Regions from separate parts of the Paenibacillus cineris genome, predicted to be linked through region 1. Evidence: riboswitches for the same ligand, from Rfam matches in the RefSeq annotation. Region 1 holds a riboswitch; each other region holds the start of a gene.
The links. Region 1 has a riboswitch for cyclic di-AMP ahead of KI379_RS33495 (C40 family peptidase). Riboswitches for the same ligand answer to the same signal wherever they lie in the genome.
Positions count from the first base shown of each region.

Region 1 (4,482 bases):
GATTGCTCCGGTTTTACCCGTTACGTGTACCAAAAGCTGGGGTTAAACCTCCCGCGTGTATCCGCTGCGCAATATAAAACAGGTACCGCTGTTTCCAAAAGCCAGCTGAGAGCAGGAGACCTGGTTTTCTTTAACACCCTAGGCGCAGGCGTATCCCATGTCGGTATTTACATCGGCAACGGAAAATTCGCGCACGCGTCCTCTTCGAAAGGCGTTACCATCAGCAAACTGAGCCAAAGCTACTACGCCAACCGCTACGTTGGCGCCAAACGGGTCATGAGTACGGCCAAATATCAAGCTGCGGTTTACAATTGATTATCTCTCGAAAACAATGCATATCCAGAACAACCCGCGCCGCTGATTTTTGCCGAAATCGCCCCGCGGGTTTGTTGTTACTTATTAGACGTAAGAACCACCGAAAAGGTAACAGCATTTCAAAAAATTTTTTTACACGAGTAAATCCACGGTTTTCTCCTGTTTTTTCCACCCTTGTCATTTCTTTTACCCACTCGTCCAACAAATAAACATCATTTCCTATAAATTTTCCTACAAATCTTCTTTTTCTGTTAGAAACAATTGCCAAAGTCCGATTCCTTTGTTACAATAGTCCCAGCGATAGTAACAACTTTGTAATCTTTACCTGACACAAAGTTGCGAACGAATAAGAAGTACCAGGGAATTATACATAGTGTAAAAAGTTCATGCCGAATTTCCTCACACTAAGGAAAGCGGGGGAACCAGTTATGGGTGAATTGATCTTGCTTCAGAGGGATCATAGGGGGCCTTCTACCGAATCCTTAAGCTAACCTCGCAGGCGCCGGAAGGGGTATTTTACTTGAAGAAGAAGCTTGCAGCAGCAGTCATGAGTTTCGCCATCGTGCTCACGGTCGGCACAGGAAGCGCTTTCGCGGATTCCAAGATGGATAAAGTGATCGACAGTGCGATCGGAACCAAGTACAGAACGGGCGGAACCACAACAAGCGGATTTGACTGCTCGGGATTTACAATGTATGTATTTGATCAATTGGGCATCGATCTGCCCCATCAGTCTGGTTCCCAGTTCAGCATGGGTTCGGCCGTATCCCGCAGTGATCTGAGAGCAGGCGACTTGGTATTCTTTAATACATCGGGAGCCGGAGTATCCCATGTCGGAATTTACGTCGGCGACGGAAAATTCGCACATGCCTCCACTTCTCGCGGTGTGATCATCAGCTCTCTGAGCGACAGCTACTACGTCAACCGCTACGTTGGCGCCAAACGAATCATGAGTACGGATAAATACAAAACCGCCGCCGTCGATTCCGAGGACGTTGATGACGTCCAGTAATGCAGGTAAAGCAAGGGTACGAGATCCCGTAGAATGAGATTTTTGCCGAAATCTCCTTTTGCGGGATTTTTTGCGGACAGAAATGGGTAACCTTTCCATTCCCGCCCGCTACTCCTCATTTACCCCTCTATTCCGAAATTAAACAGATATCTGGGACAATCCGGAATATTTTTTCTCTAATGTTCAAATCCTACAGGGAGGTCTGGAAGGGAGATCTGCACATGAACCTCCAACATGAGAGCTTCATGATCGTTCCTATGACCCGGGAGCATGCTGAGACCGTCTGCAGCTGGGTGTACGAACCTCCATACGATTTATACGGTTGGCTGCCGTGGGATCAGATGGAGGCGCTTGGCGTCGAATTTGGTGATCCTGAGGTGAGGCAAAGCCAATATGTATCCGTCCTGGATGCTGAACATACCTTGTGCGGGTTCGCGCAGTTCTTTCCCTTGACAGGTGTGACCCGGCTTGGTGTTGGCATGCGGCCTGATTTATGCGGCAAGGGGCTGGGTAAGAGCTTTATGCAGGCTGTGGTCGGCGCAGCCCGTGAAAAACGGCCTGGGGACGAAATCGACCTTGAAGTGCATACATGGAATAAGCGGGCCATCCGGGCTTACGGGAAGTCGGGGTTTGTCATCGCTGATACCTATCCCAAGCTGACCCCTGAAGGTGAACAGCTGTTTCACTGTATGGTCTATGAAGGGGTCTAACTTGAACATTCCATCATCATAAAAATGGTACAAATTTGTGTATTTTTGGTGGCCCCAAGTTTGGATTCGTTTGCTTTTTTGACACAAACTATTTGATGTGATGGCTTGTTCCGTTATAATGAAGGAATGAAGAATGACAGTTTACATAGAAAGGACGAAAACGGATGCAAAAATGGATCATGAGCGGTGTATTAACGATCGCAGTGGTTATGGCAATTGTGCTCATGTTTACGCTTCCAGGCAAAGAGCAGGTGGCGGAAGAAGAGAAGCCGACCATGCCGGAAGTTACGATGGACGCCGCAGCGGCTGAATCTACGATTAAAGCGCAAGGCTGCATTAGCTGTCACGGGGATCAGCTTCAGGGTGCCGTAGGCCCGAACCTTCAAAAGATCGGAAGCCAACTGTCCGCTGAAGAGATTTACACCATTATCACTAAAGGTAAAGGCGGCATGCCATCCTTTAAAGACAAGTTGAAAGCTGAAGAGATCGCCAATGTGGCCCAGTGGTTGGCTGAGAAGAAATAACGGTTGTAACGCATACAGAAACACGCTTTGGAAGAACGGGACGTTCATCGCAAAGCGTGTTTTTATTTGCTGCATTATTCTCGTTACCTTTTTTCGCCGGAACGCATTTTTTCGAACAGTTCGTTAAATTGGTGGGCCTCCTTGACATCCAGGGACGTAATCCCGCCTTCATCCCATGAAGTCAAACGCAGCGTCACATTTTTATAATCAATCGTAATAAAGGGGTGGTGGCCAAAAGCCTCTGAAATGGCCGCAACCTCATCCACAAAGGAAATGCCCTTCATGAAATTGGAGAAAACGTATTTGCGCACGATCCAGCGGCCCTCTTCAAGCTCCCAGCCTTCTAGCTTAGACAAATGCGTTTCTACTTCTTCTTGCGTATATACCATTCTTCCGTTCCTCCCTGAAACCTAACATCCCCGAGGTTCACCAGGATGTGTCATTAATGTATGCTCGGGCGAAAAACCTTTACCCATTGTATTCATCCCTGAATGTAATCATGCTTCTCCAAGGAGAGTACATACGAATAATATCTTACCATGGACGGGTTTATAAAATCCATCCGGCCCCAGGGACTATATCAGTGAGACTACGGTCAGCTCTTCGTCGCCGATCAAGAGGTTGATCCGGTGATGGTCCTTGTCATACATCACGACACCGCTTCCAACGGTGATGACAGGTTCGGCTCCCAGCGCATAGAACAAATCCTCCGCCAGCGCCTCATGCACCTCACGCTTCTCTTCGATGCCCAGCTGCATCCAATCCTGCTCCGCCATTTCAAAAAATAAATAACTGTCCGGAATTTCCCCGACAGCTGCCGTCAAATCGGTCAATATGCCGTCATAGTCACGACCATGCTTAACGCCCATGCCATTCCCTCCAATATCGAAGTTTAGTTACTCATACGATCTATAAGCGATGATTGTGAATGGTGAATGCCCTGCTCCATGCGCCCCTGTGTCAGGGTCTCAAGTGGGCCATTCGTCACCCGTTTGTGCTGTGATTATTCCCTTCAGGGTATGGTGCTCGGACTTGATTTTGTAGGACAGTTGAACCTTGTCATTTCATTATACCGGAAAATATCCCTTAAAAAAAAAGAGAATGGTGTCGATAAATAATATAAACCGTTTTTTGTGAAAGCGACCATGTTGCAAGGATGTAAACGCGGTCGATTCCGAAAGGATTCAATTCTATTTCTCATGGATGAGGTGTGCAATGGAAATTTCAACGATTGTTGGCCTGATACTCGGTGTGGTTGCCGTCCTAGTCGGCATGGTGCTGAAGGGCGCCCCGATCGTCAGCCTGCTGACGCCCGCCGCTTATGTCATTATTCTCGCCGGAACCGCCGCTACGCTGTTTATCGGCTTTCCGATGTCTGAGATCAAGAAGTTCCCCAAGCTGTTAAAAATGACCTTCGTCAAACAAAAGCTCATGCAGCGTCAAGAGCTCATCACCCTGTTCATGGAGTGGGCCTCCATCACCCGCCGGGAAGGTCTCCTCGCTCTGGAAACCAAGGTCGAAGAAATCGACGACGCCTTCCTGCGCAACGGTATGCGCATGATTATCGACGGTAACGACCAGGAGTTCGTCCGCGACGTCTTGATGGAAGATATTGCGGCGACGGAAGAGCGTCACCGTGCAGGTGCCCTGCTCTTCTCCCAAGCCGGTATGTATGCTCCTTCCCTCGGGGTGCTTGGCGCCGTCGTCGGCCTGATCGCCGCCCTGACCAAGATGGAGAATATGGCCGAGCTGGCTCACGCAATTGGCGCGGCCTTTATTGCGACGCTGCTCGGTATCTTTACCGGCTATGTCCTGTGGCACCCGATCGCCAATAAGCTGAAACGCCTGTCCAAAAAAGAAGTGGAGCTCAAGCTCATGATGGTGGAAGGACTGCTGTCGATTCAATCCGGCGTATCCACCA
Region 1 covers NZ_BORU01000009.1:37,098-41,579, forward strand. Annotated here, with positions in the region: gene KI379_RS33490 (C40 family peptidase) at 1-315, shown strand, start outside; cyclic di-AMP (ydaO/yuaA leader) riboswitch at 693-832, shown strand; gene KI379_RS33495 (C40 family peptidase) at 836-1,327, shown strand; gene KI379_RS33500 (GNAT family N-acetyltransferase) at 1,549-2,037, shown strand; gene KI379_RS33505 (c-type cytochrome) at 2,202-2,561, shown strand; gene KI379_RS33510 (4a-hydroxytetrahydrobiopterin dehydratase) at 2,645-2,950, opposite strand; gene KI379_RS33515 (hypothetical protein) at 3,137-3,430, opposite strand; gene motA (flagellar motor stator protein MotA) at 3,777-4,482, shown strand, end outside.

Region 2 (4,482 bases), on a different contig from region 1:
TCATCGCAACTACCGTATCCACGTCGTTTCGTTTGGTGCGGACACGCAGATGTATCGTCTTCGGATCGTATGCATAGGCCCATTTGTCCCGGGGGACATGGTATAAAGCTTCCAGCAGCATGACTACACCTCCACTAAATATCTAGCTATTTAATACCTCATTCCCGGAATGATGAACCATGGCTGCCGCCGTATTCTGACGTTTCGGTGAACTTTTTGCGTAGGAGTCCCCATTGCGTGTAATTACTTAATAAGAAGCGTTTCTTTCAAAGGGTGCAGGTTTTTGAAGGGATTTATGCATCGATATGAGGAAGGAGAAGGGCTTTGAAACGGTAAATACATATTTATTCCGAAAAAGAAGGGGAGGTGACTAAAAGAAACAATAGAACTAGGAATAAATGGGATTAAAAAGCTGTAATCCGCATTATTCTGGCTATTTTGAAATGTATTGACCACTGTATGAAAATGTCATTGCATAATCATGCATTTTTATTGTATGATTAGAACCGTGGTTTTTCGGGCTGAGCCGGATACGGATCATGCCTTTGAACAACAATAAGTATCATTGAAATGGACAGGAGAGATAGATATGAAAAAATGGGGTATTCTAACGGCATGCATTCTGCTGGCAGGCTCCCTGCTTGCCGGATGCGGAAGCAAACCTTCGACTGAGGGCGGCACGGCAGCGGGCGAAAAGCCGGCCAGCGGCAAGACGATCGTGCTTGGAACAAGCGCGGACTTCCCGCCGTACGAATTTCATAAAATGGTGAACGGCAAGGACCAAATCGTCGGCTTCGATATCGAAATCGCCAAGGAAATCGCCAAAGACATGGGGGCGCAGCTTGAAGTCAAGGACATGAGCTTTGATGCGCTTCTCGGCGAGCTGTCCACCGGCCGCGTAGATTTTGTCATTTCGGGCCTTACACCAAACGAAGAACGCAAGAAACAAATCGATTTCTCGAACAACTACTATAAGGCGGAGCAGGCCGTTGTCGTCAGAGAAGCTGACAAAAACAAATACAGCACGATGAAAGCTCTGGAAGGAGCTTCGCTCGGCATTCAGAAGGGTTCCATCCAGGAGGACATCGCCAAGACGATTCCGGGCGCGAAGATCACCGGTCTGGGCAAAATTTCCGACATCGTGCTGCAGCTGAACTCGAGCCGCGTGGATGCCTCCATCATGGAGAAGCCGGTTGCCGAGGCATACATCAAGAACGTCAAAGGTCTGGTAATTGCGGATGCGGTTCCTGATTATAAGGAAGACGGCTACGCGATCGGGATCAAAAAAGGCAACACCGAGCTCGTGAACCAAATCAACAAAACGCTGGACCGTCTGAAATCCGAAAACAAGATTGAGCAGTACGTTGCCGAAGCGAGCGATTTGGCTGCACAGAAATAGAGGTTAAGCTGTCTGTTCTCATTTTATACGTCGGATAAAATAGCGAAGCGAATTCGCTATTTTTTCTGTTCAATGATGGGTACCTTGTTTCAAAAATGTCCCGATCTGTTGTATACAGGGAAAGGATGGGACAGGCAGGTATGATGACAAAGGAGGTTCTTGGGTCTTTATGAATATATTCTCCGTTTTTTGGGAATACCGGACGTATTTTGCGACAGGTATCCAGTATACACTGCTCCTGGCGGCCATCGGCGTCATCTGCGGCTTCGTGCTGGGCATTATTATATCCTTGCTGCGGATGTCCCGCTTGTGGCTGCCGAAGCTGATCGGTTCGGTATGGGTGGAAGTTCTCCGCGGTACCCCGATGGTTGTTCAGCTGTTTATTATTCACTACGGCCTCGTGGCCTTCGGGGTCAAATTTACGCCAATCGAGTCCGGTGCAATTACGCTGTCCATTAACAGCTCCGCGTACCTTGCGGAAGTGTTCCGTGCCGGAATCCAGGGGGTAGACCGGGGCCAGTCGGAAGCGGCCCGTTCCCTCGGAATGACGCGCAGCATGACGATGCGGTACATCGTGCTGCCCCAAGCTGTAAAAAGCGTGCTGCCGGCCATCGGCAATGAGTTTATTACGATTATCAAGGAATCATCCATCGTATCGTTTATCGGCGTCACCGACTTGATGTACCAGTCGGGGGCTATCCAAGGAATTACGTATGATTACCTCAGTCCGCTGCTGGTCATTGCAGCCATCTACTTCATTATGACGTTTACCTTGTCCAAGCTGCTGGGGGCATTTGAAAGGAGGCTGAATACCGATGATCAGCGTTAAAGATTTGCGCAAATCGTTCGGCAAGCTGGAGATTCTGAAAGGGATCGACATCGACATCGCCAAAGGCGAGGTCGTCGTCGTGATCGGCCCCAGCGGCTCGGGAAAAAGTACCTTTCTCCGCTGTTTGAATCTGCTCGAAACCCCGACAGGGGGACAGATCACGTTTGAAGGCGAGCCGATTACGGACAAACGCCATAACATCAATGCCACACGCGAAAAAATGGGCATGGTGTTCCAGCATTTTAACCTGTTCCCGCATAAATCGGTGCTGCAGAACCTCATGCTGGCGCCGGTTAAGGTGAAAAAGCAGCCGCCGGCCGAGGCGGAACGGATTGCCCTTGACCTGCTGCGCACGGTCGGATTATCCGACAAGAAGGATGCGTATCCGTCCCAGCTGTCAGGCGGACAGAAGCAGCGGATCGCCATCGCGCGGGCGCTGGCCATGCAGCCCCACGTCATGCTCTTTGACGAGCCGACTTCGGCGCTGGACCCGGAAATGGTCGGCGAAGTGCTGGAGGTCATGAAGAAGCTCGCGGAGGGCGGCATGACGATGGTCATCGTAACCCATGAAATGGGGTTTGCCCGGGAAGTCGGCGACCGGATCGTCTTTATGGACGGCGGACAAATCGTCGAGCAAGGGACGCCTGCAGAAGTGTTCGGTAACCCGCAAAACAGCCGCACGAAAGATTTTCTGAGCAAGGTCCTTTGACCAAGAGCCTGCATCTACAAATGATAAAGCCCTGGACGAGAATATTACTCATCCAGGGCTTTTTTTGTACCTTTTTATGAATAAAAGTTAAAATGAATGAAGAAGTTGTAACTTTTTTGAAAGGAATTGAGCCGTTGCTCCCTTGCTTAAGTCAGCTAACAACTCTAAATAAAGCCTGATCATTCAATGGTTTTGGATTGGTAACATTTTCATGCGCACAGGTTACAAAATTGTGATATATTTGTTGAGCCGAAACTTTTAAGGTAAAGTGCGGGGGATGTAATTTGTGTACATAGTACGCTTGGGGTGAATCGCACCAACAGGGCGTAGGGTTGTCTCCTCAATCCGAATCCGACAGCTAACTTCGCAGGCATCACGACTTAAGGAGGAACCATGAAAAGATTTAAAGGAATCAAGACACTTGCAGCCATCATCGGCATTTCTCTGGCGGTACAGACGGTACCCACGTTTGCGGACTCGGTCCATGTAGCGAAGGATGGAGACACCTTCTATACACTATCTAAACAATATGGCGTTAATTTGAATCAACTGATGAATGCAAATCCGAATGTACAAGCAACCAATATTTATCCGGGCCTGAAATTAAACGTTCCCGGAGCAAGCACAGCCAAGGCATTTGCCGCAGAGGACAGCGGCTCCATCATCACAGCAGCTTCCCTGAACGTCAACGGCGATGACAAAGTTGTGGAAGCATGGGGTAAAACCTTCAATTACTCCAAAACACTCGACGTCCGAGCTACGGCTTATTCATCTGCCGCTAGCGAAAACGGCAAGTGGGGAGCAGTGGACTACTTCGGCAACCCGCTGAAGCTGGGAACGATCGCGGTTGACCCTTCCGTTATCCCGTTGGGAACGAAAGTGCTGGTTACCGGTCACAGCTTCCAAGGCCTTCCGAAGAAAGCCTTCGTAGCGACAGCTAAGGATACCGGCAGTGCGATTAAGGGGAAACGCATCGACATTTTCGTGCCGGGCAGCCCGGAAAGCGTTAGTGCCTTCGGGTTCCAGGACGTTGAGCTGTACTTCATTAAATAGTCAATGCTATTCATAATAACACGGAAAAACCGGCTTTTGTACTCAAGCCGGTTTTTTTTGTACGCTCAGCGCGTTACTTGTCTTTTGGAACGTGAAGTAACCTCGGCAGCGTGACGAATGAATAGCCTTTATTTTTCAAAGTCTGAATAATGTCCGGAAGGGCATCGATCGTACCGCTGAGATTGGACGTGGTTCCGCCTCCCGCATGCTGAAGAATGATCGAGCCTTGCCCAACGGTGGACAGCACGTTGCGCTTGACCGCTTCCTTGCTGATTCCTTTCCAATCCAGCGAATCGACGTTCCAGTTTACGATTTTGTAGCCCTGCTGCTTGGCCCAGCGCAGTTGGCGTTCCGTGATGTCTCCATAAGGCGGCCTGATCAGCTTGGGCTTATAGCCGACGATGCCGTAAAGCGTGTTCTCCGTCCGCTTAATCTCGGCTACATATTCGTCCATCTCCAATTTGTGAAACACGGGATGATTATAGGAGTGGT
Region 2 covers NZ_BORU01000001.1:3,549,007-3,553,488, reverse strand. Annotated here, with positions in the region: gene KI379_RS16465 (alpha-glycosidase) at 1-121, opposite strand, end outside; gene KI379_RS16460 (transporter substrate-binding domain-containing protein) at 590-1,399, shown strand; gene KI379_RS16455 (amino acid ABC transporter permease) at 1,569-2,228, shown strand; gene KI379_RS16450 (amino acid ABC transporter ATP-binding protein) at 2,215-2,937, shown strand; cyclic di-AMP (ydaO/yuaA leader) riboswitch at 3,175-3,327, shown strand; gene KI379_RS16445 (3D domain-containing protein) at 3,331-3,990, shown strand; gene KI379_RS16440 (polysaccharide deacetylase family protein) at 4,064-4,482, opposite strand, start outside.
Region 2: linked by a shared signal. The riboswitch ahead of KI379_RS16445 (3D domain-containing protein) and the one ahead of KI379_RS33495 (C40 family peptidase) in region 1 are both predicted to bind cyclic di-AMP.

Region 3 (4,482 bases), on a different contig from region 1:
AAATACTTGGCAATTGGCGCCAACGTGACGACCACAATCAGAAATATCAAAGTCAGTGTTGTAAGCAGCGTGTTAAGCGCAATTTCATTAGGTGTTTTCTGGCGCGCCGCCCCTTCGACCAGGGATATCATCCGGTCCAGGAACGATTCGCCCGGATCGCTTTTGATCATCACCTTGATCTCGTCGCTGACGACGCGGGTTCCCCCGGTGACCGAGCTGAAATCGCCGCCGGCTTCTTTGATCACCGGTGCCGATTCGCCGGTAATCGCCGATTCGTCCACCGATGCAAGGCCTTCGATGACTTCCCCGTCACCCGGGATCATCTCTCCCTGGGAGACGATGACGACATCGCCTTTGCGCAGCTCGGCCGAACTGACGACCTTGATCTCGCCGCCCACCATTTTGTTCGCCGTCGTGTCTTTTTTGCTCTTCTTGAGCGTATCGGCCTGGGCCTTGCCCCGGCCTTCCGCCAGCGCCTCCGCGAAATTCGCGAACAGGACGGTGAAGAGCAATATCAGAAACACGGTCAGATTAAACCCTATCCGTCCCTCGGTATGAAAATAAGAGGGAAAAAGAACCATCAGCAGCACCACGAAGGTGCCGACCTCCACAACGAACATGACCGGATTTTTCATCATTACGGCCGGGTTCAGTTTCATAAAGCTGTCTTTCAGCGCCTGTTTGGCAATGCCGCCAGACAGCATGCTTTTGCGTTGTCCGCTCATGACTTGCTCCACCTCTTTAGTTAAGTGTTAAAAATTCGGCGACCGGCCCCAAAACGAGGACCGGAAGGAACGTCAGCGCTCCGATCAGCAGCACGGTTCCAGTCAAAATGCCGGCGAACAGCTTGTTGTCCGTCCGGAAGGTGCCCTGGGTCTCGGCAACCTTCTGCTTCACCGCCAGCGAACCTGCAACGGCGAGCAGCGCGATAATCGAAATATATCGGCCGAGGAGCATCACCAGACCGGTGCTGACGTTCCAGAATACGGTATTGTCTGCCAATCCCTCGAACCCGGAGCCGTTATTCGCCGCCGAGGAGGTGAACTCATAGAGCGACTGGCTCAAGCTGTGATACGAAGGGTTGGAGAAGGCGTCGGTACCCAGGTGCGTCATAAACGAAATCGCCGTCGGCGCAAGAATAATGAAGGGATGCATCAGAATCGCCACCGCGATCAGCTTCATCTCCCGGGCTTCGATCTTCCGGCCCAGAAATTCCGGCGTCCGGCCAACCATCAGGCCGCAGATAAATACGCCGAGGATTGCATACATGATCATATTGACGAAACCGACCCCCTTGCCGCCGAACACGACGTTCAGCATCATTTCGGCCAAGGGCGCAAGTCCTCCCAGCGGCGTCAGCGTATCATGCATGTTGTTGACCGACCCCGTCGTTGCGGCGGTGGTGACGGTTGTGAACAACGCGGACTGCGCGATGCCAAAGCGCACCTCCTTGCCTTCCATGCTGCCGGCCGAGCTGTTGATTCCCAATTGGTTGATCAGCGGGTTGCCGGCTTTTTCCGAGAAATACGTCAGGCACAGGAACGCTACGAACAGCGTCATCATGACGCTGAAAATCATCCAGCCCTGCTTCTTGTTCCGGGCGAACCGTCCGAACGTGTAAGGCAGTGACGCCGAAATCGTCCACATGCTGAGAATTTCGATTACGTTGGTCAGCGGGCTTGGGTTCTCGAACGGATGGGCCGAGTTGACACCGAAGAAGCCTCCCCCGTTCGTTCCGAGGTGCTTGATCGATTCCAGCGAGGCTACAGGACCCAGCGGAATCTGCTGCACGCCGCCTCCCAGCGTTTGCACGGCCCGCATCGGCTCCAGCGTCTGCGGCACTTTGAGCCCGACCAGCACCAGGGTTACGATGAGGGCAAGCGGCACGAACAGGCGGACATGCGCCTTGATAAAATCCTCGAAGAAGTTCCCGAGTCCTTCACCCCTGCGGGTGATGCCGCGCATAAAAGCAATCGCGATAGCCAGGCCCGAGGCTGCCGAGGTAAACATCATCATCGTGATGACGATCATTTGGCCAAAATAAGACATGCCGCTCTCTCCGCTGTAATGCTGGAGGTTCGTGTTCGTCATAAAGCTGATGACCGTGTTGAAGGACAGGCTCGCCTCCATATTGCCGATGCCGTTCGGGTTGCCCGGAAGGGCGCCCATCGTTCGCAGCAATATATAGCTGATCGCTACCAGAAAGATATTGGTTGCGATCATGCTGAGCGCGTACTTTTTCCAATTCATGCTGCCCCGCTGCTTCAGCCCGATGATCCGGTATAAAACTCTTTCCACGCCGCCGAAAATCCGGTCCGTCCGGTTCGGTTCATTGGAGAATATATGATATACGTAAGTGCCTACCGGCTTCACGAGCAGCAGGAGCACGAAAATGACGATACAAATTTGCAAAATATCCAAGGCTGGCTTCCCCCTCTTACGAGCATGTTCTGCTTTGGCCCCTTGAGGCTTACAGATTTAAAATACCGGTCAAAATTTTTCCGGATGGATCAAGGCGTAAACCAAATAGATAAAGACAAGCACGGCGAATGCCCCAACGACAATCATTGGTCTTTGCCCCCTTCTTCCACCACTCGGCCGCACCAATGAAGAAATAACAAGAACACGCCAAAGGTGGCAGCGAGCGCAAGTATCATATATACATCCATCATCGTTTCCGGTCTCTCCTTTGCATGGTTAGAATCATCTTTATTTCAGTAAAAATCCGACTTCGCCGTTTAAGGTATAAATGATGTGATCTGCACCAAGCCCCCGGTAAATGCCGGGTGAGCTGCCCTTCTGCGTAATGACATATACCGGTTCCGACGTCCAGGGACGGCAGATTTGCAAATAGCGGCAGGTCAGGTTGAGGCTGCTTTCAAACAGGAAGATTTTGCCAACCTCTATTTCGGGCACCACCCAATCCTCCGCGTGATTCGTATTCAGCCGGATGATCTGCTGCACCCCCATTTTTCTCAAGAGGCGTTCCTCCCGGGCACTGTTGGTCAGAACGGCAAAGGGCCTCTTCCAATACATCAGCAGCTTGATAAAATTGCGTCCCGCCTCGTTCGGCGCGGTCACGATGACGACGTTGTCCATTTCAAAGGCTCCTCCTGTGCGGCAGCCGCGAATACGCAAAAGAAGCCGCAGGGAAAGAAGGACCTTTCCCGCGGCTTCTTGAATGTGGACGAATATGAAGGATCGTCCTATATTCAAAATGCGCACGACAAGTGCTGCCTCTCCCGTTACGCTGACGAGGTTAGCTGTCGGATTCGGGCGTGAGAGTCGCCCTACCTTCCGATACTTACCGTACCGGAAAGATTCACCCCGGCGGCTTCCATTCCAGGCGGCCGCTGTGGTTCCCCCGCTCCCGGCCGTTTCCGGCCGAAATTAAGCGTTATTGATAAGTGTATGTGATTGTGATGAATGCTCTCTTTTGTTCCAGTAAGCTAAAAAAGGGTAAAAAAAACACAGAGGCCAGCTGATCCCCCTGTGATCCGAAAGTTTATTCGGGTCGCAAGTTTCATCATTCCTCTCTCAAACGACGCTTACGAGGTTAGCTGACGGATTCGAGCGGTGAGAGTCGCTCTACCCGGCCGGATCCATGGCATCCGTAGCCGGGATTCACCCCTGCGGCTGGCAGCAGACCCCCGACTCTCACACCGGTTCGCTGCTCCATGGCACGCGTTTGGTTCCCCCGATTTCCGCGCTTTTTTTGCGGAAACTCAGCGATTAGTAATGGAAACTGTATTGAATACGCTCTGAATCATACACCCGCTCCTTCCAAGCTGTAAAGGCAGTCTAAAAATCATGAACCGCGAATTTTGGAACATTCAGGACCTTATTAGCGCTTACATTTTGGCTTTTTGACTTCTACCTCTTCCATGCTCCCGATTTGGCGCATTTATGGAATCCAGGTCATTCGGGGACACTGGCTCGCAGGAATATCCGCATTGACATTACAGTTCAATCGTTTAAAATTAAATTGTGTGCTTGGTAAATGCTTCGGCTGGATGATGATTCATAGCAGCACAAAAGGAGGAGGATGGCAGTGAGCGTCTATGATTTTCAAGTGAACACGCTGCACGGCAAAGAGGTATCGTTAAAGGAATATGAAGGTGACGTGCTGCTGATCGTGAACACGGCCAGCAAATGCGGATTTACGCCGCAGTTTCGCGGGCTGCAGGAGCTGTACGACGAGTTCCGCGACCATCATTTTCAAATTCTCGGTTTTCCGAGCAACCAGTTTGCCAATCAGGAGCCCGGTACCAGCGAGGAGATCGGCGAATTCTGCCAGATGAATTACGGGGTCACGTTCCCGATGTTTGAGAAGATCGACGTCAAGGGCAGCAACGCCCACCCACTGTTTCAATACCTTACCCGGGAAGCGCCGGGCGTGCTCGGATCGAAAGCGGTCAAGTGGAACTTTACCAAGTTCCTGGTCGATTCCAAGGGCAGGGTCATCAAGCGTTACGCGCCCAA
Region 3 covers NZ_BORU01000001.1:185,140-189,621, reverse strand. Annotated here, with positions in the region: gene kdpB (potassium-transporting ATPase subunit KdpB) at 1-725, opposite strand, end outside; gene kdpA (potassium-transporting ATPase subunit KdpA) at 742-2,421, opposite strand; gene kdpF (K(+)-transporting ATPase subunit F) at 2,491-2,568, opposite strand; gene KI379_RS01075 (hypothetical protein) at 2,710-3,099, opposite strand; cyclic di-AMP (ydaO/yuaA leader) riboswitch at 3,235-3,407, opposite strand; cyclic di-AMP (ydaO/yuaA leader) riboswitch at 3,530-3,741, opposite strand; gene KI379_RS01070 (glutathione peroxidase) at 4,052-4,482, shown strand, end outside.
Region 3: linked by a shared signal. The riboswitch ahead of KI379_RS01075 (hypothetical protein) and the one ahead of KI379_RS33495 (C40 family peptidase) in region 1 are both predicted to bind cyclic di-AMP.